DNA from 2 places in the Blautia sp. OF03-13 genome. Region 2 is predicted to be linked to the other one. Evidence: predicted binding sites of a transcription regulator. Region 2 holds the regulator's gene; the other holds the start of a gene.
What was found. The regulator NrdR, encoded in region 2, represses ribonucleotide reductase genes. The targets are predictions, from matches to a motif close to CACAANATNTTGTG.
Positions count from the first base shown of each region.

Region 1: a site for NrdR is predicted at 8,725-8,738, ahead of nrdD (anaerobic ribonucleoside-triphosphate reductase). Genes of this name have one in related genera too.

Region 1 covers NZ_QTVR01000016.1:26,778-38,578, forward strand. Annotated here, with positions in the region: gene DXA55_RS12400 (hypothetical protein) at 1-1,037, shown strand, start outside; gene DXA55_RS17850 (ABC transporter substrate-binding protein) at 1,117-1,881, shown strand; gene DXA55_RS17855 (ABC transporter substrate-binding protein) at 1,878-2,480, shown strand; partial or broken gene DXA55_RS19350 (FecCD family ABC transporter permease) at 2,537-3,552, shown strand; gene DXA55_RS12415 (ABC transporter ATP-binding protein) at 3,559-4,656, shown strand; gene trxB (thioredoxin-disulfide reductase) at 5,229-6,149, opposite strand; gene DXA55_RS12425 (hypothetical protein) at 6,209-7,534, opposite strand; gene dapF (diaminopimelate epimerase) at 7,740-8,582, shown strand; gene nrdD (anaerobic ribonucleoside-triphosphate reductase) at 8,760-10,895, shown strand; gene DXA55_RS12440 (MATE family efflux transporter) at 11,045-11,801, opposite strand, start outside.
Region 2 covers NZ_QTVR01000011.1:37,525-49,325, forward strand. Annotated here, with positions in the region: partial or broken gene DXA55_RS10105 (YoaK family protein) at 175-794, shown strand; gene DXA55_RS10110 (hypothetical protein) at 830-1,111, shown strand; gene DXA55_RS10115 (LysR family transcriptional regulator) at 1,211-2,098, opposite strand; partial or broken gene DXA55_RS10120 (heavy metal translocating P-type ATPase) at 2,352-4,891, shown strand; gene DXA55_RS10125 (GNAT family N-acetyltransferase) at 5,085-6,251, shown strand; gene DXA55_RS10130 (acylphosphatase) at 6,279-6,584, shown strand; gene DXA55_RS10135 (YlmC/YmxH family sporulation protein) at 6,585-6,836, opposite strand; gene nrdR (transcriptional regulator NrdR) at 6,979-7,431, shown strand; gene DXA55_RS10145 (DUF3786 domain-containing protein) at 7,446-8,081, shown strand; gene DXA55_RS10150 (citrate/2-methylcitrate synthase) at 8,212-9,570, shown strand; gene DXA55_RS10155 (patatin-like phospholipase family protein) at 9,675-10,562, shown strand; partial or broken gene DXA55_RS10160 (YqeG family HAD IIIA-type phosphatase) at 10,637-11,160, shown strand; gene efp (elongation factor P) at 11,245-11,801, shown strand, end outside.

The DNA.
Region 1 (11,801 bases), on a different contig from region 2:
GCACAGGATTTGTAAAAGCAGACGGAACAATCTCCACGATCAGCACCGATAACTCCAAGCTGGATACCACCGCTCCAGAGATCATGGGACTGGAATACAAAGCAGAGACAAAACTTGCTTACGCAGAGTACTTCAAGATGTATCATTACGACGAAGGCATCACCCTGCTGGAGATCGATATGACAAAAGATACCGAGCGTGATCCGGAGAAACAGAACGAGGACGACAAGAAAGCAGAAGATACCGATACCGCAGCAGCGGAGGATACCGCAGCAGCAACCGACGAGGAAGAAGCGGCAGCAGCATCCGATTCCAAAAAGACCAGCACTGAGAAAGCGAAAGATCTGACCGAAAAGACAAAAGAGCTGTACGAAGGCAATGTTGTCAAATATCTGATCGTTCCGAAAGATGTTGAGATTCCGGCAGGACTGGACAAAGATATGATCGTGATCCAGCTTCCGGTTGAGAAAACATACGTAGCATCTGAGGATGCCCTGAAACTTCTCGATGAGCAGTTAGACGCAGCAGAGAGCATCAAAGCAGTCGGCATGGAGCAGAAAGACTGCCAGATCGAAAACATTGCAAAAGCAATGGAAGACAAAAAAATCTCCTTCGACGGAGCATTCGATGATCTGGACTACAAAGCTCTGGTAAAAGACGAAATCGATTTTGCAATTCTTCCGTCTGAGTTCCTTCCGGGAAATGCAAAAGATGAGGAAGATGCTGATGCAGCCGACGAGACCGCAGATACCAAAGCTGAGGATCAGAAGGACGATAAAGACGATAAGACAACGGATGAGAAAGCAGACGAAGACAAGACTCCGGAAGAACTTCTGAAAGAGGAAAATGAGCGTCTGTCCGACACCGCAGAGCGTCTGGCAACCCTGACCATTCCGATGCTGGTTGACCGTTCCGCAGACGAGAAGACCGATCTTGCGAAAGCAGAGTGGCTGAAAGTCTACGGCGTGATCTTCGGATGCGAGGATCAGGCAAACGAGCTGTTCCAGCAGATGGTAAAGGCAGAAGAGAATAAATAAGTACAATAATTTGCAGCAAAAAATGAGAAAGGGCTGCTGCCGTATGGCAGCGGCTTTTTCTTTAAGAAAGGAATATCAAATGACAGGAAAAAACGAAAGAAAGCTGAAAAAATGGGCTGCACTTTTTCTTGCAGCAGCGATGTCACTGACGGCCTGCGGCAGCACCGCATCAACGGGAAGCAGCACATCGTCCGCGTCGGGCACTTCGGCAGTTTCTCAGAGCAGCACATCCACAGCATCCGCAGCAGATGTTTCCGAAAGCCAGACGGAGAGCACATCCGTCTCGGAAAGTACGGCTGAAAGTGAAAGCACCTCCGAAGCCACTGCTGCGAGCAGCACCTCCGGGAGTGATACCGCATCCGCGGATGGTTTCGCAACGACAGACGATGTCAGCGACGCACCGGACATCACCGGAATCACCATCGAGAGCAAGATGGTCCTGAATTACGCCGAGTGCTTTAACGTATACTACTGCACAGACGGCTATAAACTGATCGATGTCAAAGACGGCGCGCAGTATCTGCTCGTCCCGGACGGAAAAGAGGCGCCGGATGACCTCGATTCCGACGTAATTGTAATCCATCAGCCGCTGGAACGCATCTACATGGCAGCAACCTCTCCGATGGCGCTGTTCGATGCCATCGACTCCCTCGATACGATTCGTCTCTCCGGTGAAACCGCAGACAACTGGTACGTACAGGATGCCGTTGACGCGATGAATGCCGGAACGATGATCTTCGCCGGAAAATACAGTGAGCCGGATTACGAACTTCTGGTCAGTGAGAACTGTGATCTGGCCATTGAATCCACGATGATCCTCCATTCCCCGAGGTACAGGAGATGATCGAGATGCTCGATATTCCGGTCTTCATCGACCGTTCCAGCTACGAATCCCAGCCTCTTGGCAGAACCGAATGGATCAAACTCTACGGTGCCATGCTGGACAAAGAGGAGGAGGCAGCCGACTTCTTTGCAAGTCAGGCAAGTGTTGTGGAAAATCTGAAGGATTTCCAGAATACCGAAAAAACGGTCGCTTTCTTCTATATTAATACGAGCGGAGCTGCCGTTGTGCGGAACCCGGAGGACTATATTTCCAACATGATCGAGCTTGGCGGTGCGCGCAACGCCTTCCGTGATCTCCAGGACGACAGCGGAAAAACATCCGTGCCGATCACGATGGAGCAGTTCTACGATACGGCCGAAGATGCGGACTACCTGATCTACAACGCAAGCATCGATTCCACCGTCAAAACCCTGGACGACCTGCTGGCAAAGGATTCTATGTTTGCCGATTACAAAGCAGTCAAAGAGGGCAATGTCTGGACAACCGAGAAATCGATGTATCAGGCAACCGATAAAATTGCACAGTTTACCAACGACATTAACCTTCTGGTAACGGGCGGCGATCCGGATCAGATGGTATTCTTAAGAAAATTATCCTGATGGAGGAACGTATGTCAGAGAAAAAAAATATGACAGGAAAAGAGAACAGTTTCCATATGGAAAACTTCCGGCGCCGTTCGCGGTATGCCGCTGTGTTTCTGGTGCTGATTCTGGCGTTCGCTGCCATCACCGTGCTGAATATTAATTCCGGAAACGTAAATATTTCGATTCCGGAAATTTTCCGGATTCTGCTGCGGCGGACCGGAGAGGGGAAAGAGTACAATATTATCTGGAAAATCCGCCTTCCGCGTATTCTGATGGCGGCAATCCTGGGCGGTGCTCTGTCCCTGTCGGGCTTCCTTTTACAGACTTTCTTTGAAAACCCGATTGCCGGTCCGTTTGTTCTTGGAATTTCCTCGGGAGCCAAAATGGTCGTGGCGCTGACCATGATCTTTTATCTGGAGTGGGCGCGCAATATCACATCTTACACGATGATTGTTGCAGCATTCTTAGGATCCCTTCTCTCCGTCGGCTTCATTCTGCTGATGTCCCGACGGATCAAAATATGGCAGGACTTCTCGTCGGCGGTATTATGATCGGTTACATCTGCTCGGCGGTCACGGATTTTGTTGTCACCTTCGCGGAGGATTCCGATATCGTCAACCTCCACGGCTGGTCACAGGGAAGCTTCTCCGGCATGAGCTGGAGCAACGTAGCGATCTCTGCGGCTGTGATCGGCATCACCTTTGTCATCACGTTCCTGATGGCAAAACCGATCGGTGCATATCAGCTCGGTGAGGCGTATGCGCAGAGCATGGGTGTCAACATCAAAGTATTCCGCATCGCGCTGATTCTGCTTTCGAGTATTCTCTCCGCATGCGTCACCGCATTTGCCGGTCCGATTTCGTTTGTCGGCATTGCCGTCCCGTTCCTCGTCAAACAGAGCCTCGGCACATCGCGTCCGCTCGTCGTAATCCCGGGAACGTTCCTCGGCGGAGCCGTCTTCTGTATGATGTGCGACCTGATCGCGCGTATGGCGTTTGCACCGCTGGAGCTGTCCATCAGTACGGTCACATCGATCTTTGGTGCGCCGGTCGTCATTTTCATGATGCTGCGCCGGAAAAGGGGGTAAGAGAATATGAATGAATATTATTTTCATCTGGACCACCTGACGGTCGGCTATGATAAGAAGCCGCTGATCAAAGATATCTGCATCGGCATCGAAAAAGGCGAGATCGTTACGCTGATCGGACCGAACGGTTCCGGTAAATCAACGATTCTGAAAAGCATCACCCGCCAGTTAAAGCTGGTCGGCGGAAATGTGGAGTTTGACGGGAAAAACCTGCATGAGCTTTCGTTCCGTGAGTTGTCCACGAAGATGGCCGTTGTGCTGACGGAGCGCATGAAGCCGGAGCTGATGACCTGCCACGATATCGTGGCAACGGGCCGCTATCCGTACACCGGACGGCTCGGCATGCTGACCCGCGAGGATGAGGAGAAGGTCGAGAAGGCGATGCGCGCCGTTCATGCCGAAGAGCTCGGCGGCCGCGATTTCAACGCCATCAGCGACGGCCAGCGCCAGAGAGTGCTTCTTGCGCGTGCGATCTGTCAGGAGCCGGAGGTCATCATCCTCGACGAGCCGACTTCTTTCCTCGATATCCGCCACAAGCTGGAACTGCTCGCGATTCTGCGCCGCATGGCAAAGGAGAAGGGCATCACCGTCATCATGTCGCTGCATGAGATCGATCTGGCACAGAAAATTTCAGATAAGATCATCTGCGTCAAGGGCGATGCTATTTCCCATTTCGGCGCACCGGAGACAATTTTCCGCGAGGATATCATCCGCGAACTGTACGAGATTGACAATGGTTCGTTTGACCCGTGCTTCGGAAGCATCGAGCTGCCGCGGCCGGAGGGAACACCGCGCGTCTTTGTCCTCGCAGGCGGCGGAACGGGAATCCCGGTGTTCCGGAAACTGCAGAAGGAAAATGTCCCGTTTGCGGCAGGCGTCCTGTATACGAACGATATCGATTACCAGCTCGCCCGCATTCTGGCGATGGAGACGGTAACCGAAGCACCGTTCCAGGAGATCAGCGACGAGGCATTTGCCCGCGCCTGCGAGCTGATGAAGAGCTGTGAACGTGTCATCGACACCGGCGTCCCGGTGGGCATGTGCAACCGCCGGATCGAAGAGCTGAGGGCAGAAGCAAAGCGGCTTGGAAAGCTGGCAGAGTAAAACAAAGAAAAATCCAATCAAAATCTCCTGTCTGGGAACGAAACAATCGTTTTCCGAACAGGAGATTTTCTTTTTGCAGCCATTGTAAAAACAGCAAAAGAACACGAAAAATGTAATATTAAATTGTACGAAAAATTCACACAATTCAAGTCAAAAACCAACAGAGATTGACACTTAAAAAGTCAAGTGCTTTGTAAAATCTTTTGGCGAAATAACGGTTTTCTCTGTTATGACCAAAACACGCGTTCTGATTTCGCGAGATTTAAACACATGCTTTCCACACCGTTTTTCGTGGATAATGTGGATAACTCGGTGTATAACTTGTTTTTAGGCATGTTTTCGGTGGTTAACTATGTGGATAACTTGTGGACGGTATGTTTATAAAATTGGCCCGTGTGGAAAAACCCCGGTTTCTTTGTGCAATTTCGACAAAAGAGGTTTTAAAGTTTTATACGACTGACATGAAAGGTTTTTCAGATTTCAGAAACTACGGAAAAACAGAAAAAAGCAGGCAGTTCTCCGTACAATACGAAGAATGCCTGCTTTTGCTGTATTCTATTCGAAAGAAGCCATCAGTGGCTGATCAGATATTTCTCTACCGAAGTCACACAGTTCGCGCCGTCGGCGGCTGCCGTGATGATCTGACGGAGCTGCTTCGTGCGGACATCGCCTGCGGCGAACACGCCCGGCACGCTCGTCACACCGTCTTCGCCGGCTTTGATGTAGCCAGCCTCATCGGTTTCTACGGTGCCTGCGATCAGTGCGGAGACCGGAACGATGCCGACGGCAATAAACACGCCGTCTACCGTGATCATACCGGCTTCCCCTGCCTTTTTGTTCGTTACCTTCACGCCGGACACCATCTCGTTTCCCTCGATGGAATCCACAACCGTATCCCACACCATTTCCACATTCGGCAGTGCCAGCAGTGCATCCTGGAGAACACCGGCTGCCCGCAGTTCATCGCGGCGGTGGATCACGTAAACCTTTTTGCACGTTCTGGCAAGGAAAATCGCATCCTCCACGGCGACATCGCCGCCGCCGATAACGGCAACGGTTTTGTCTTTGAAAAATGCGCCGTCACACGTTGCACAGTAAGAGACGCCCATGCCGGAGAGTTCCTTTTCACCAGGTACATTTAACGCGCGGTGCTCCGCACCGGTTGCAAGAATGACCGTTCTGGCATGATACTCATTTTTTCTTGTGCGGACAATCTTGATCTCTTCGTCAAGAACAAGCTCCTTCACACGCTCGCGGGAAAATTCCGCGTCCATTTTTTCAGCGTGTGCGCGCAGCGTGCTTCCGAGATCCATGCCGCTGATGCCCGGAAGGCCGGGATAGTTGTCTACTTCATAGGTATTCAGCACCTGGCCGCCGCTTGCAAAGTTTGCCTCAATCGTAAGAGAGGAGAGCTTTGCGCGTTTCGCATAAATCGCGGCAGAAAGACCCGCCGGGCCGGAGCCGATGATGATAACGTCGTATAAGTTTTCCATAAAAATCCTCGTTTTCGTCTGTAGTAAGCTGCCATGCAGCCATTTTTCTGAAAGTATCGTTACGGAGCCGGTGTTTCGGACGGTTCCTGACTGTCGGAAACGGAAGATGAATCTTCCGCGGAAGTTTTTTTGGCTTCTTCTTCCGGCGCTTCCGGCTGGTTGTGAACCACCTTGATGCTGCGTACCAGCTTCAGATCGTTGTCGATGCCGACTTCCGTGTAGTCCAGCTTTTCGTCATCACTATAGAATGTGTAGAGTGTCAGGTTACTATCCTCTTTTTCCGTTTTTTCTGATTTGGCATCCCCTGCCTTCGTCAGAAAATCGCTCTCGGAAGTGCCGAGCGTGATGCCGTTTGTGATTGAAATCGGAATCTTTGTCGTATCGAGATCGCCGTACAGCGAAGTAACGAAACAGTTGCGCACTGTCGTCGCCTCCGCGCCGTAATTATGTACGGTGCAGTAAAGTTTCTGACCGCCCTTTTCCAGCGTGACGTAGCCGTATTTTCCGTTTAAAACGGCCGTATCGGACTCTTTCGTATTGACGGTCCAGTCGTGGTCCAGAAGTTCACTGACCGGAACGGGAAGATGATAGAGTACATCGTCAAAGCGGACGGTCCAGTCGTTGATTTCACTGCTGTCGGCTTCCGGTGCCTGGTAGGCCTCCACTTCCGGTGTTGTGGCATCGCTGACACCATCGAGCGCTTCTGCATCAGCCGTGGTCGTAAAGTTCTGCATATCGAGGGAATACAGAATTCCCGTTTCGTTATCGAAGCCGAGCGTGATCGTCTGGTACAGCCCGTACTCATACGTGAACTGCACAGAGGTATCGGCCTCATAACGGTCCTTTGGCGCACCGTAGATGCTTTCCACATCCTCCATCAGCGACTGCTGCAGGGTGACGCCGTTCGGCAGGCCGACATAGATATTCTGGCCCTCAGCGGTCGAGGTATCGATGTGAATGCCTCCGATCAGGCATTCCGCCACTGGCTTTGCCGTGGTGTCCGGATTGGCAATATCGACGGTAATCTGGTTTCCGTCCTTTTCAAAGCTTTCGCCCTCTGAGAAGGATTCCGGCTGGATTTCCTTTGTGTCGTCGCCGCTGTAGACCCAGCCAAGCGCTGTAAAATCCGCGTAGGATTCCGGAATTTCGTATGTATCGCCCCAGATGGCAAGCTGAAAACTGTTCAGGTTCTTCGAGAGATCCACATCGTATTCCGGAATCTCATCGGAATCGCCGGAGGCCGCCAGATTGTCTTTGGGGTCGTCATCGTCGGTACTCTGACTGATGGTTGTGATCGGAATCGTTTCTGTTTTCTTTCCGCAGCCGCTCGTTCCCACGAGGAAAGCGGCAAATACTGCTGTTAAAACCCAACGGTATTTTTTCATCCAAACCTCCTCATAATAAATGGTTAAAAATATTTGAAAGTTACTTCATGTAAGTAACGATATCAGTTCCCCCTATTCTATCACATTCCGCTTCGTTTTCCAATGTCTGAAGCGGATTTGAGAAAAATGGTTTTTCAAAAGCGCGGTACGGAATACATATTTAGTAAGGAACTGGAAAGGGCAGAAGTCTGGGAGGAGGCTGTGTATGCGTTTTACAAAAATGCAGGGCTGCGGAAATGATTATATCTATGTAAATGCCATGGAGGAGCGGGTGGAGAGTCCGGGACGGCTGGCAAAAGCGGTAAGTGACCGCCATTTCGGCATCGGCGCGGACGGGCTGATTCTGATCGGGGCATCCAAAACAGCAGATTTTTCGATGGAAATGTACAACGCCGACGGCTCGAAGGGCGCGATGTGCGGCAACGGCATCCGCTGTGTGGGAAAATACGTGTACGAGCATGGGATGACGAGAAAAACGACGCTGACTATCGAAACCGTCAGCGGAAACCGTGTGATTCATCTGCAGACGGGGGAGAATCCGAATGAGATCTGTCAGGTGACAGTGGAGATGGGAACGCCGGAATTCCGCGCCGCACAGATCCCCGTTGTTTCTCTGGGGGAATATGTGCTGGAGCATAAAATTACCGTGTGCGGGGAAAATTATACGATGACCTGCCTTTCGATGGGAAATCCGCATGCGGTGATTCCGGTGGAAGATGTGGAAAAAATATCCATTGCAAAGACCGGTTCCGCTTTTGAACACCTTTCCTGCTTCCCGGACCGTATCAATACAGAGTTTATCCAGATTTTAGATCAACACACAATAAAAATGAGAGTCTGGGAACGTGGGAGCGGTGAAACGCTGTCCTGCGGAACGGGAGCGTGTGCGGCAGCCGTCGCGGCGATGGTTTCCGGCTGTGTTTCGGAGGGAGAAACTGCCGTAGAACTGCGCGGCGGCAGGCTTTTCGTTACATGGGACCGGACGAAAAATAAGGTCCTTCTGACCGGCCCGGCCGAGACCGTTTTTGAAGGAACGCTTGCAGAATGAATTTGAAAAATGCAGATTTCTGTCTGCACGAAAGAGCAGTATGCAATATTCTGAAAATAAAAACTTACAGGAAATGCCTTTTCTTTTCAAAAGAAACATGCTACAATATGTGGTGCCCGCTACAAGAAAAGGGTGGGGGACACACAAGATATAGTGTTTGATTTGGAGGACACCACAATGGTTTATATTATCAAAAAGGACGGCACCAAAGAAGAATTCGACGCGCAGAAGATCGTCCGTGCCGTAAATAAATCCGCACAGAGAATCCTGTATACCTTCTCACAGCAGGAGATTGACTTTATCTGTAAGTTCGCAACCGAGCACGTATATTCCCTTGGAAAGACCGAAATTCCGATCAGCGATATGCACAATATCGTGGAGGGAGCACTCGAAAAAGTAAACCCGGCTGTGGCAAAAAGCTACCGCGATTACCGCAATTACAAAACTGATTTTATCCATATGATGGACGAGGTCTACACGAAGAGCCAGTCCATCCGCTACATCGGCGACAAGAGCAATGCCAACACCGACAGCGCCCTCGTTGCAACGAAGCGAAGCCTGATTTTCAACGAGCTGAACAAAGAGCTGTACCGCAAGTTCTTCATGAACCGCAACGAGCTGCAGGCCTGTAAGGACGGTTACATCTACATCCACGACCAGTCCGCACGTCTCGATACCATGAACTGCTGTCTGTTCGATGTCGGAAACGTTTTAAAAGGCGGTTTCGAGATGGGAAATGTCTGGTACAACGAGCCGAAGACACTCGACACCGCATTTGATGTCATGGGCGATATCGTCCTCAGCACCGCTGCACAGCAGTACGGCGGCTTTACCGTGCCGGAGGTGGACAAGATCCTTGCTCCGTACGCACAGAAGAGCTACGATTACTACGTAAAAGAGTTCCTGAAATATACCGACGCATCCTGGGAGGGTGCACAGGAGAAAGCCATCGAGTATGCGATCGACAAAGTAAGAAGAGAGTGCGATCAGGGATGGCAGGGAATTGAGTATAAACTGAACACTGTTGGATCTTCCCGCGGTGATTATCCGTTCGTTACCGTGACCCTCGGCCTTGGAACGAGCATGTTCGAGAAGATGATTTCCATCTCCCTTCTCGAGGTCCACAAAAACGGACAGGGCAAGAAAGGCCACAAAAAGCCGGTGCTCTTCCCGAAAATCGTCTTCTTATATGACAAGGCAATTCACGGAGAGGGCGGCATCGCAGAAGATGTCTTTGAGGCAGGACTTGACTGTTCCTCTAAAACCATGTATCCGGACTGGCTGTCGATGAGCGGCGAGGGCTACATCGCCGAGATGTACAAGAAATACAAGAGAGTCATCAGCCCGATGGGATGCCGTGCTTTCCTTAGCCCGTGGTACGAGCGCGGAGGCATGGAGCCGGCAGATGAGAACGACAAACCGGTCTTTGTCGGACGTTTCAACATCGGAGCCGTTTCCCTTCATCTTCCGATGATCCTGGCAAAATCCCGTTCCGAGAACCGCGATTTCCACGAAGTGCTCGACTTCTACCTCGAGATGATCCGCGATCTGCACAAACGGACCTACGATTACCTCGGCGAGATGCGTGCATCCACGAACCCGCTGGCTTACTGCGAGGGAGGTTTCTACGGCGGCCACTTAAAACCGTCCGACAAGATCCGCCCGCTGTTAAAGCCGATGACCGCATCGTTCGGTATCACGGCGCTGAACGAGCTGCAGGAGCTTTACAACGGAAAATCTCTTGTTGAGGACGGACAGTTCGCACTCGACACGCTGAAATATATCAACGACAAGGTTGCCGAGTTTAAGAAAGAGGACGGCATCCTCTATGCGATCTACGGCACACCGGCAGAATCCCTGTGCGGCCTGCAGATAGAGCAGTTCCGCAAACAGTACGGTATCGTCCGCAACGTTTCGGACCGCCCGTATGTGAGCAACAGTTTCCACTGCCACGTAACCGAGGACATTACCCCGATCCAGAAACAGGATCTCGAGGGACGTTTCTGGGAGCTCTGCAACGGCGGAAAAATCCAGTACGTGCGCTATCCGGTCGGCTACAACAAAGGCGCGATCAAGACACTGATCGAGCGTGCGATGGAGCTTGGCTACTACGAGGGCGTCAACCTGTCCCTGGCTTACTGCGATGACTGCGGCCACCAGGAACTCGACATGGATGTCTGCCCGGTCTGCGGTTCCAAGAACCTGACGAAGATTGACCGTATGAACGGCTATCTTTCCTACAGCCGTGTCCATGGCGACACCCGTCTGAACGAGGCGAAGATGGCAGAAATTGCGGAAAGAAAATCCATGTAATCATCCATGAAATAATCAATGGAACAATCAATGGAATAATCAAAAGCCTCTGAGAAAAGTCCGGTGTGAATGTGACTTTCCTCAGAGGCTTTTTGGGTATTGCATCCGGTGGAAGCTGCCGGCGGCAGGGACTGCAGATAATGTGAGAATTAATCTTCGATATCGCGGGTAATATTGCGAACCCAGATGTACTTTTTATAATGATGATAAACGGCAGGAAGCTTTACAATTTCATCGAGATTTACAATGCAGTAAACCACCATAACCGGAAGCTTCAGCCAGAAGGCGGCAAGAAAGCCAAGCGGTACAGAAAAGCACCACATAGCGCCGATGTTTCCCTGCATATCAAATTTCGCATCGCCTCCGGCACAAAAGATACCGTCGAGAACGGTGGTGTTGACCGATTGTGCCATCAGGTTCAGACCGCAGAAGAGAAGCATGTACTGCAGGTACTCGGCTGCGGTATCGGAAAGTGGGGCAAAATGAACGATGGCTGGGGAAATGAGCATCAGCAGGCCGCCGGTCACAATGCCGATGGCAATGGAGAGATGGCTTAAACGTCCTCCATACTCGCGGGCTTTTTCCAGCTCGTTCGCGCCGAGCAGATTTCCGATCAGAACCCCGGCACCACCGCTCACACCGCGGATCAGGCAGGAGAGGAGGCTCTTGGCAATCGAGGTGATGGAGTTTGCCGCAACGGCATCGCTTCCCATATGTCCCATGATAACGGAGTACAGAACGTAGGCAATTCCCCAGACGAGGGAGGCCGCAAGCACGGGAAGCGTGTAGCGCCAGAAGTCTTCTGAAAGTATTTTCCCTGCGGAAGAGAAGAGGCGGTTCCAGAGAATCCGTACACGCTCCGGTTTCTTTGTCTCGAGATAAGCCCAGATCAGTTCCACAACGCGG
Region 2 (11,801 bases):
GATATCCGTTTTTCCATCTCAAAAAGCGGGCGGTTATAATAAGGGAAGCAAAACGGCAGGCACCAAAAAGCCGGGCCGTCTGTTGAAAGAAAGGGAAAATGTATGGAAAAGAAAGCAAGCCTTGTAGGACGCCTGCTCTCGGAAAATCAGATGTCGGAAGCATTTATCAACAGTATGTTTCTGGCGCTGTCCGGCGGTTTTCAGGATGCCTACACGTACAATTGCAGAGATGAAGTATTCTCAAATGCCCAGACGGGAAACGTTGTGCTGATGAGCCAGAACTTTCTGGAAGGAAACTTTACGGCAGGCCTTCGGTATCTATTCCCGATCCTCTTTTTTGCGATGGGTGTATTTCTGGCAGAAAATTTCCAGGAGCATTACCGGTATGCAAAGAGGCTGCACTGGCGCAGGTACTTCTCGCGGCGGAAATTGTGATCCTTGCGATCGTCGGATTTATTCCGTCCTCTTATAATATGCTCGCGGCGATGCTCGTATCGTTTGCGTGCGCGATTCAGGTACAGACCTTCCGCAAGGTCGGCGGTTATTCGTATGCAAGCACCATGTGCATCGGAAACCTGCGAAGCGGAACCGCAGCGCTGTCCATGTATCTGCGGGATAAGAAAAAAGAACAGCTCCGTCAGGCCGGATACTATTTCGGCGTGATTCTGGCTTTCGCCATCGGCGCCGGAATCGGAGGCGTGTTCTCCATGCTGTATGGAATCCACGTAATCTGGATTTCCTGCGGACTTCTTCTGGTGAGCTTCCTTCTGATGTCACTGGAAAAGTACCGCTGAGAAATAAGAGAGAGTGAAGAAAGAAGGCTGAAAAAATGGAAGTATTTCTGGAGTGCTGTATGACACTATTCTTTTCAGCGGCCATGCTGCTGCTGATCGTCCGCCTGGCAAAGGGTGAGGAGAAAAACATGATGTTTGCGCGTGTGTTCTCCCTGGCGTCCAACGTCGGTTTCTGGATTGGAATCGTCCGCATCGCTGTGCTGAACCGGAGCGGATTTCTGATGTTCTTCTACATCACAGGCGCAATGCTTTCCTACACGGCGATGGTCTTTGCCATGCCGCATAAAAAAGAGCAGATTTCCAGACAGCAGGCATAAATAAAAAAGAGACCCTGTATACGGGAAGGATGGAGCAGCGATGTTCCGTCCGCCGGTACGCAGGGTCTTTTTCTGTTTCAAACAAAAGTTCATAAAATCTTATACGCGTTCCAGAAGCTCCCCGATCAGCTCTTTTGCCGCCGCGTTCTGGTGCTGCCGCGGGTTGATGATAAGACAGATTTCACGTTTGGGGGCCTCCTCGATGAGCGGAATCCGACAGACGGTACGGCTCTTTAAGGCATCGCGTGCCAGCTCCTCCGGATAAAATCCGATGCCGAGGTTATACTCGACCATAGGAAGAATCTGATCCGTCGTCGCCGCCTCCATATCGGGGTGGAAGGCGAGGCTGTGATTCAGAAAGTACTCGGCGTACAGCTCCCGCGTGCCGGTGTCTTTGGCAAGCGAGATAAAAGGATATTCTGACAATTCGCCGAGATGATGCGGCTCTGCGGAAAGGGATGCATATTTCGATCCGCCGATCAGAATTTCCTGGAATGGGAAAATCGGGATCTTGTGCAGCGGTTTGCGGATTTCCACCGGGCTTGTGACGACTGCGAAGTCGACCAGACCGTTTTCGAGCGCCTGGATGGCCTGCGGCGTCGAGTGGTTGGAGATGCGCAGGCGGACGTGCGGATAGCGGGTGTGGAAGTGCTCCAGGCGGGAGAGCAGCATCAGACGAAGTGCCGTCTCGCTCGCACCGATTGTGATAAGGCCGCTCTCAAGAGACCGCTCAAGAGCCAGCTCCTCCTCAACCGTGCGGAGCTGTTCGTAGGCAACGGCCACACGCTCATACACCTTTTCGCCCTCCGCTGTCAGTGTGACACCCTGGTGGGAACGGATAAAAAGTTTGCAGCCAAGCTCACTTTCCAGATTGTTCATGCACCGTGTGATGTTGGGCTGGTTGTTTTTCAGAATTTCCGCGGCTTTTGTAAAGCTGTGATATTGTGCTACGAAGTAAAAAATGCGATAATAATCATATGTAATCATAAAAACCTCCGAAGGATGAAGAAGAAAAAATCATCCATGATTGCTTCAATATAAAATACATGCGCCGGGTTGTCAAGGGATTTCTGAGGATGGTCCGGCCGGATTGTGCGGGGGATGGCAGAAGAGAAGTGGAAATTTTTTGAAAAAACACTTGCAAAATACCCGGACAGGGTATATAGTGTAGAAGAAAATAAGATACCCCATTAGGGTATGCGAAAAAGAAAAGCCAAAACTACAGAAAGGAAGACATACGATGGAACAGTACAATGTAACCGGTATGAGCTGCGCCGCCTGCCAGACCCGTGTCGAAAAAGCCGTGTCAAAGGTACCCGGTGTCACATCCTGCGCAGTCAGCCTTCTGACAAATTCCATGGGCGTGGAGGGAACGGCCTCCCCGGCAGAGATTATTGCCGCCGTGGAAAATGCAGGCTACGGTGCATCGAAAAAAGGCGAGAAGGGAAGCACATCACAGTCGGCTTCCACAGCAGAATACGAAGAGATGCTGAAAGACAAGGAAACACCGGTCATGAGACGCCGTCTGGTGAGTTCCGTTTTTCTTTTGATTCCGCTCATGTATTTCTCCATGGGCCATATGATGTGGGGATGGCCGCTGCCGAAATTCTTTGAAGGAAACCACATCGCAATGGGACTGGTACAGCTCCTGCTTACCGTTGCGGTCATGGTCATCAACCAGAAATTCTTTATCAGCGGTTTCAAGAGCCTCTGGCATAAAGCACCGAACATGGACACGCTGGTAGCGCTTGGTTCTACCGCATCGTTTGTATACAGCGTCTACGCCCTGTTTGCCATGACGGGAGCGCAGGTACAGGGGGACATGGATGCAGTCATGAGCTATATGCATGAATTTTACTTCGAGTCCGCAGCCATGATTCTGACCCTGATTACCGTCGGAAAAATGCTGGAGTCGATTTCCAAAGGAAAAACGACCGATGCGTTAAAGAGTCTGATGAAGCTGGCTCCGAAGACCGCTGTTCTCTTAAGAGACGGAAAAGAAGTGGAAGTCGGCATTGATCAGGTGAAAAAGGGCGATCATTTCATCGTCCGCCCGGGCGAAAATATTCCGGTGGACGGCGTTGTCCTGGAGGGAACGAGTGCCGTCAACGAATCCGCGCTGACTGGCGAGAGTGTTCCGGTGGATAAAGAGGCCGGCGACCGCGTATCGGCGGCGACCTTAAACCAGTCCGGTTTCCTGACCTGTGAGGCGACGAGAGTCGGAGAAGACACAACACTCTCCCAGATCATTCAGATGGTCAGCGATGCGGCAGCGACAAAAGCGCCGATCGCCGAAGTGGCCGATAAAGTTTCCGGTATTTTTGTGCCGGCCGTTATCTGCATTGCACTTGCTACAATTGTGATCTGGCTGTTTGCAGGAGAGAGCGTCGGCTTTGCTCTTGCAAGAGGTATTTCCGTTCTCGTTATCAGCTGCCCATGTGCGCTCGGCCTTGCAACACCGGTTGCGATCATGGTCGGAAACGGAATGGGAGCAAAACACGGAACGATGTTCAAAACCGCAGTTTCTCTCGAGGAGACAGGAAAAACACAGATCGTTGCACTCGATAAGACTGGAACCATCACAAGCGGAGAGCCGCAGGTAACCGATCTTGTCCCGGCGGACGGTGTAAGTGAGGAGGAGCTTTTAAAAGGTGCCTTTGCACTGGAGCACAAAAGTGAGCATCCGCTGGCCCGTGCGATTCTTGCACTTGCAGAGGAAAAAGGCCTGGCCCGCGAAGAAGTCAGTGATTTCTCTGCGCTTCCTGGAAACGGCCTTGTGGCAAAACGGAACGGAAAAGAGCTCTGCGGAGGCAACCGCGCACTGATTACGAAAAAAGCGGTTCTCTCGAAACAGATGGAAGAGCAGGCAGCAAAACTTTCCGAAGAAGGAAAGACACCGCTGTTCTTCAGTGAAGACGGAAAGATGCTCGGTATGATCGCGGTTGCGGATGTCATCAAAGAGGACAGCCCGCGTGCGGTGAAAGAGCTGCAGAATATGGGAATCCGTGTCGTGATGCTGACCGGAGACAATGAGCGCACCGCGCGTGCCATCGGCGCACAGGCAGGTGTGGACGAAGTCATCGCAGGCGTTCTGCCGGATGGAAAAGAAGCGGTCATCAGCCGCCTGAAAGAAAAAGGAAAAGTAGCGATGGTAGGAGACGGCATCAACGATGCACCGGCTCTGACCAGTGCGGATATCGGTATTGCCATCGGAGCAGGAACCGATATCGCGATCGATGCGGCAGACGTTGTCCTGATGAAGAGCCGCCTCTCCGATGTACCGGCAGCGATCCGCTTAAGCCGTGCGACCCTCAGGAACATTCACGAGAATTTGTTCTGGGCCTCATTTACAATATCATCGGTATTCCGCTGGCTGCGGGCGTATGGATCCCGCTGTTCGGCTGGAAGCTGAACCCGATGTTCGGTGCGGCGGCGATGAGCCTTTCGAGCTTCTGCGTTGTGACAAACGCCCTGCGTCTGAATCTGTTTCGGATGCATGACGCGTCAAAAGATAAAAGAATCAAAAACGAAATTCAAAAGGAGGATCTGAACATGACAACAGAACAGGGAATGGTAAAAACCATGACAATCGAGGGCATGATGTGCGGCCACTGCGAGGCAAGAGTGAAGAAAACACTTGAGGCAATCGAGGGTGTTGCATCCGCAGAAGTAAGCCATGAAAAAGGAACAGCCGTTGTAACACTGACAGCTCCGGTATCAGACAATGTGCTGAAAACAGCCGTAGAGGCACAGGATTACACCGTAAAAGGAATCCAGTAAAACAGGAAACATTGAGAAAAGGGAAACGCGCCTGGAATGAAAATTTCCGGGCGCGTTTCCTTTTTTTACCAGATATAGCAAAAATATTGCAATTTGTTCGGAATTTTCGTGACAAAAGGACAAAAATCCGTTAGGATAGAGAAAAAGAAGAGCAAAAACAAAAGGGTTTTTAGGATCAGGAGGTTTTTACATTATGACAGAGTACAGACTTGCAAAGCCGGAAGAGTGGGAGGACTGCATCGAACTTGCAAACTACGTGTTCAGCATGGCACACCGTCCGCACGACTTTGAGCAGTTAATCCCAAGGGTTTATCAGGCAGGACCGGAAATGGCACGGATCCACCGCGTCGCTGTTGCGGAAAACGGCAGACTCCGGGCCGAGATTGCGGTGCTTCCGCAGCAAATGGCAGCAGGGGGTAAGCTGCTCCGCGCAGGATATGTAGGAAGCGTTTCCGTGCATCCAAAGGCAAGGGGCGAAGGCCACATGAAGCGTCTTCTTGGCGACTGGATTACGGATCTGGAAGGAACGTGTGATCTTCTGGCACTGGACGGTCAGAGACAGCGGTATGCCTACTTTGGCTTTACGCCGGGAAGTGAAAAATACACGTTTTACCTGGATGTGGCAAATGTGCGCCATACCTGGAAAAACGGGGAACTCTCCGCTTACACCTTTGCGCCGCTGTTTCCGGAAAACGGCGAAGCGGACGAAGAGGCGGCAGCCTTTGCAAAGAAGCTGAATGAGGAAAAACCGCTTTACGTGGTAAGAGAGGATGTGAAAGCCTGCCTGAAAACGTTCGGCGAGCAGGCAATTGCAATCTGGAAAAACGGTGAGCGGATCGGATATCTGGCACTTTGCGGCGGAAACCAGGTTGTGGAAGCAGAAGTGCTGGAGGAACAGGATTTCGTTCCTGCACTTGCCGCTTATTTAAAAGAAAATGCGCTTGACTCTCTTTTCATTTCCATTCCGGTGTATGAGACCGGAAAAGCAGCAGCGTTATCGGAAGTCTGCGAAAGCTTCACAAAAGAGCGCTGCGGTTCCGCGATGTACCGTATTTTCCAATTTGCAGACGTCATCGAGGCAATGCTGACCATGAAAGCAGAGACGATGGGCATCAGTGATGGAACGTGGTTCGCCGTACTGGAGGGACAGCCGCTGACCGTGACGGTAAAAGATGGAACTGTGACCGTGACACGGGAAGCCCATCCGGGGGCAGATGTACTCAACCGGGAGCAGGCGCAGGAACTGCTTCTTTCACCGCTGGCAAGTAAGGGAAGCAAGGTTCCATCTGAAATCTGGAAGAACATTCCATCCGACTGGTTCCCGCTTCCGCTGTACTGTGCGACGGCAGACGAATTTTAGGCAATGACTGTTGGGAGGCAGAGAAATATGAACGAGACAGAGAAACGAGACAGAAGAGACGAAAAAGAAGAAATCCGGTACCATGTGATTTTCTACGGCCAGGTGCAGGGCGTGGGGTTCCGTTACCGGGCGTATTATGCTGCCTACCAGCTCGGACTGACCGGCTGGGTGAGAAACTGCTGGGATGAGACGGTGGAGATGGAGGTGCAGGGTGATGAGGAGACGATCACGGAGATGATCAAAAGGATCCGCACCTCCAGCTACATCGAAATCACGGATGCAAAATGGACGAAGATTCCGCTGGAATCGGAATTCGGTTTTCATATCCGTTGATCAGGGCTGCTTTTTCTCTTTTTCCGGAATTTCGACAAGAATGATATCGTTGCCGATCTGGCAGATGCGGTCCCATGGGATCACAAAATCCTCGCCGTGGCAGAAAAAGCCGCAGAATTTCACAGGACCCGGAAGAACGAGTCCGGTAAGATGTCCCGTTTTTGGATTGAATTCCACATCAATCGGACAGCCGAGCGTTTTGCAGGTACAGATATTGATAACTTCTTTCTGGCGGAGATCTACAACGCGCATGCGGTGCTCCTTTTTACAGATTCCTATGGAAAAACATATGCGAAAATGTTGCTGCAGTTGACTTGAATTTCACGGAAAAATGCGTATACTGTAAAAGTAGAAAACTTTCCGAAATACTTATTTAGAAACGAGGACGAAAGATATGAGATGTCCATTTTGTAATCAGGATAATACCCGGGTTGTGGATTCACGCCCGATTGAAGACAGCAATGCGATCCGCCGCCGCCGGATGTGCGATGTCTGCGGCAGACGCTTTACGACATACGAAAAAGTGGAGACGATCCCTTTGATCGTCATCAAAAAAGATATGAACCGCGAGCAGTATGACCGCTCGAAAATCGAGACCGGCATCCTGCGCGCCTGCCACAAACGGCCGGTGTCCGCCGAGAAGATCAACGAGATGGTCAACAAGGTGGAGACGGAGCTTTTCAACGGCGAGGAACGCGAGATTCCAAGCTCTGTGATCGGAGAGAAGGTCATGCATTACTTAAAAGACCTGGATCAGGTGGCGTACGTCCGTTTTGCGTCGATTTACCGCGAGTTCAAGGATGTCAACACGTTCATGGACGAGCTGAAAAAGATGCTCGACAAATAGCGGGAGGCAAAAAAATGGAAGTGTCGAACTATATTAAAATGCGCGATCAGATGCAGGAGCGCTTTCTGACGTACGATCAGAAGGAGATCGAAGGGAAGTATGGCTTTGCCTTTGATGACGATTATTTCTATGTGCCGTACCTTTTTGAGGAGTGGAGAGTGAACCGCCATACCGGCGTTGTAGAGGGCTCAAAAGACCATTTTCTTCATGTGCACCAGGGCAGTTTCAATGAGACACTGACGATTTTCGACCTGCTCTGCTGCGGAAAGAAGGAGATTGTGCTCGCCGGCACGTATGCGCGCACCAATTCCTTAAAGGGAACGATCAAAGGCCGCACGATTGCGTCCGGCGTTCACGACAGCCGCGCCGCACGGTATGACGGGCATGTGGAACAGCTGAAAAAAGCATGCGTTTCCCTTAGCGGAAAACCATATTCCCCGGGAGACGCTGCTTTTGTTTTTCATGTCTTTCCGTTTCTGCCGCTCGTCTTCCAGTTCTGGGAGTCCGATGAGGAATTCCCGCCGGTGCTGAAGTTTATGTGGGATGAAAACGTCCTCGATTATCTGCGGTTTGAGACGCTGTATTACGTGATGGGAGACTTCCTGGACGCACTGGATCAAGCCTTCGATGCATGTAAAACAGAAGCCTGATACCTTTTGTGAGACAAAATCTTACGAAAATTTTCCGAATGTTTATAAAAATTTCAGTATACGAATCCCCTGGTTTAATGCTATAATGAGTGAAAGTAAGTAAAAAGAGAGAAGAGAAAGGGGAATGCATATGGCTTTTAGCATGAAAGTAACACCGGAAATAGAGGAACTGACAAACATCTGTCTGGATAACTCCAAAATGGATGTTTCGCTGTATGGGCAATACGATGTAAAACGCGGACTGCGCGATATCAACGGCGTTGGCGTCCTTGCGGGACTGACACAGATTTCAAACGTTGTGTCTTCGGATATCATTGACGGCGTCAAAACGCCGTGTGACGGACGTCTGTACTACCGCGGCATCAACGTGGAAAAACTGACCCAGGGCTTTTTAAGTGAAAACCGTATGGGATTCGAAGAAGTTGCGTATCTGCTCTTATTTGGAAATCTGCCGAATGAAGAGCAGCTCAATCATTTTAAGACAATCTTAAAACAGCAGCAGTCCCTGCCGAAGAACTTTGTGCGTGACGTTGTTATGAAAGCGCCGACCAAGGACATGATGAACACTCTGTCCCGAAGCGTTCTGACCCTGTACGCGTACGACAACCACGCAGATGATACCTCCCTTCCGAATGTGCTTCGCCAGTGCATTAACCTGATTTCTGTTTTCCCGATGCTGTCCGTCTATGGCTATCAGGCGTACAACCATTATATCAAGGGAAAAAGTTTATATATCCACAACCCGTCGAAGAAGCTTTCGACTGCAGAAAATATTCTTCTGATGCTCCGACCGGATCAGAAGTACACTCCGCTGGAGGCGAAGATCCTCGATCTTGCCCTCGTTCTCCACATGGAGCACGGCGGCGGTAACAACTCGACCTTTACAACACATGTTGTTTCTTCTTCCGGAACCGATACGTACTCCGCAATTGCAGCGGCGCTCGGCTCCTTAAAGGGACCGAAGCACGGCGGTGCAAACATCAAGGTTGTGCGGATGTTCGACGATATGAAGTCACACGTCAAAGACTGGACGGATGAGGAAGAAGTATCGAATTACTTAAGAAAGCTGCTGCACAAAGAGGCGTTCGACCAGAAAGGTCTGATTTACGGTATGGGCCATGCGGTTTACTCCATTTCCGACCCGCGTGCGCGCATCTTTAAGAGCTTCGTTGAGCAGCTGGCAAAAGAAAAACACAGAGAGAAAGATTACCGGCTGTACGCTATGGTCGAGGAACTGGCTCCGAAGATCATCGGCGAGGAGCGCCATATTTACAAAGGTGTATCCGCAAACGTCGACTTCTACAGCGGCTTCGTTTACAGCATGCTGGATCTTCCGCTGGAGCTCTACACCCCGATGTTCGCCTGCGCGCGTATCGTCGGCTGGAGTGCACACCGGATGGAGGAACTGATCAACACCGACAAGATCATCCGCCCGGCGTACAAGAGTGTCAAAGATGAAGTGGACTATGTTCCGCTGGAAAACAGATAAAACAGGCAGAAGGGCCGGAGCGTGTCGGGATTTTCCGATCTGCTCCGGCATTGCTCTGTGCAGGAAGTAATGTGTCATTGTGAAAAATAGGAGAGTGCAGGAGAATGAATGAGACAAAAAATTACAGCATAACAAAATCCGGAGCAGTCATACTGGAAGGAGGGGCCAATCGCGGCGTCTTTACAGCAGGAGCGCTGGACTTTCTGATGGAGCAGGAGTATTATATCCCTCATGTGATTGGCGTTTCCGCCGGAGCCTGCAATGCGCTGGACTATGTATCGCGCCAGATTGGCAGAACGAGGGACTGTATGATTGTCACGGATGAGAAAAACCGCTACGTCAATAAGAATATCAAGACAATCGTTGAGAAAAAAGCACTGCTCGACATGGATATGGTGTTCGAACGGTATCCGTATGAGATTTTTCCATTTGATTTTGATACGTATTTTGCATCGCCGCAGACGTGTGAGCTGGTTGTGACAAACTGTGAGACGGGACGCGCGGAATATCTGGATGACCGCGAAAATAAAGAACGTCTGCTTGCAATTGGCCGTGCATCATCGAGCATGCCGATCGCCTGCCCGATGGTGGAGATCGACGGAAACGAGTACGTCGACGGCGGTGTTGCCGATTCGATCCCGATTATCCGTTCCTTAAAGACGGGACACCGAAAAAATGTCATTATTCTGACACGGAATTTCGGTTACCGAAAAAAAGAGGGAACGAGAGGCTGGGAGCTGTATGTGGCGGCATTCCGCAAATACCCGAATCTCGTGCGTGCGCTTGTAAACCGCGCGAAACATTATAACCAGGTGCTCGAATGCATCGAAAAATGGGAAGAAGAAGGCTCCGTCTTTGTGATCCGCCCGGAGATACCGGCGGTATCGCGTCTCGAAAAGGACGAGGAGAAGCTGCGGGAATTTTACCAGCACGGCTATGACCAGATGAAAGCAAATTTTGAGGCTCTGCAGGAGTTTCTGAAAGAAGAATAAAGTTACTGTATAAACGAAAAGAGGATTGGAGAAAGAAGATGAGTGGAAAAAACCAGAAGAACCGGGGAACTATACTGATGCGGATGTTTTACCCGGACCGGAGAGAAAAAAGTGCCTATACGATCGATTACGCGGATCTGTACCGGAAAGGATACCGGGGCGTGATTTTTGATATCGATAATACGCTTGTTCCGCACGGTGCGCCGGCAACGAAGGAGGCGGCTGCGTTCTTTGCGTCTCTTCGGGAGACTGGTTTTTCCACCTGTCTGCTTTCCAACAATCAGAAACCGCGTGTGGCTCCGTTTGCCGATGCGGTCGGTTCTATCTATATCGAAAATGCGCACAAGCCTTCGGTGAAAAACTACCAGGAGCATGCCGGAGAATGGGGATCAAAGAGGAGCAGGCGGTCTTTGTCGGGGATCAGCTTTTCACCGATGTGTACGGTGCAAAACGGACCGGACTTTACAATATTCTGACCGAGCCGATCAATCCGAAAGAGGAAATTCAGATCGTTCTGAAACGGTATCTGGAGCACATTGTACTGTTCTTTTATGAGCGTGATCTGGCCCGCGGCAGGATTACGAAAAAAAACAGTTGAAAAATCGGGAAAAATATTATATTATAAGATAAGCCTATGGTGCGCATTTGGCGCATCGTACTATGTTAAGGAGGAAAAATCAGAATGATTTCAGCAGGAGATTTTAGAAACGGCGTTACCCTCGAGATCGATGGTCAGGTCGTTCAGATTCTTGAATTTCAGCATGTAAAACCTGGTAAAGGAGCTGCATTCGTAAGAACAAAATTAAAAAATGTCATCAACGGTGGTGTGGTAGAGCGTACCTTCCGTCCGACTGAGAAATTCCCGCAGGCTCGTATCGAGCGTGTAGACATGCAGTATCTGTACAGCGATGGTGATTTATTCTACTTCATGAACGTAGAAAACTATGAGCAGATCGCTCTGAACGAAGAGACCATCGGAGATGCTCTGAAATTTGTAAAAGAAAACGAAATGGTTAAAGTATGTTCCTACAACGGAAATGTATTCGCAATCGAACCGCCTCTGTTTGTAGAACTTGAGATCACCGAGACTGAGCCAGGTTTCAAGGGAGATACCGCACAGGGTGCTTCCAAACCGGCTACCGTTGAGACTGGTGCTACCGTAAGCGTTCCGCTGTTCGTAAACCAGGGAGACAAAATCAAAATTGATACCAGAACAGGTGAATATCTGTCCCGTGTATA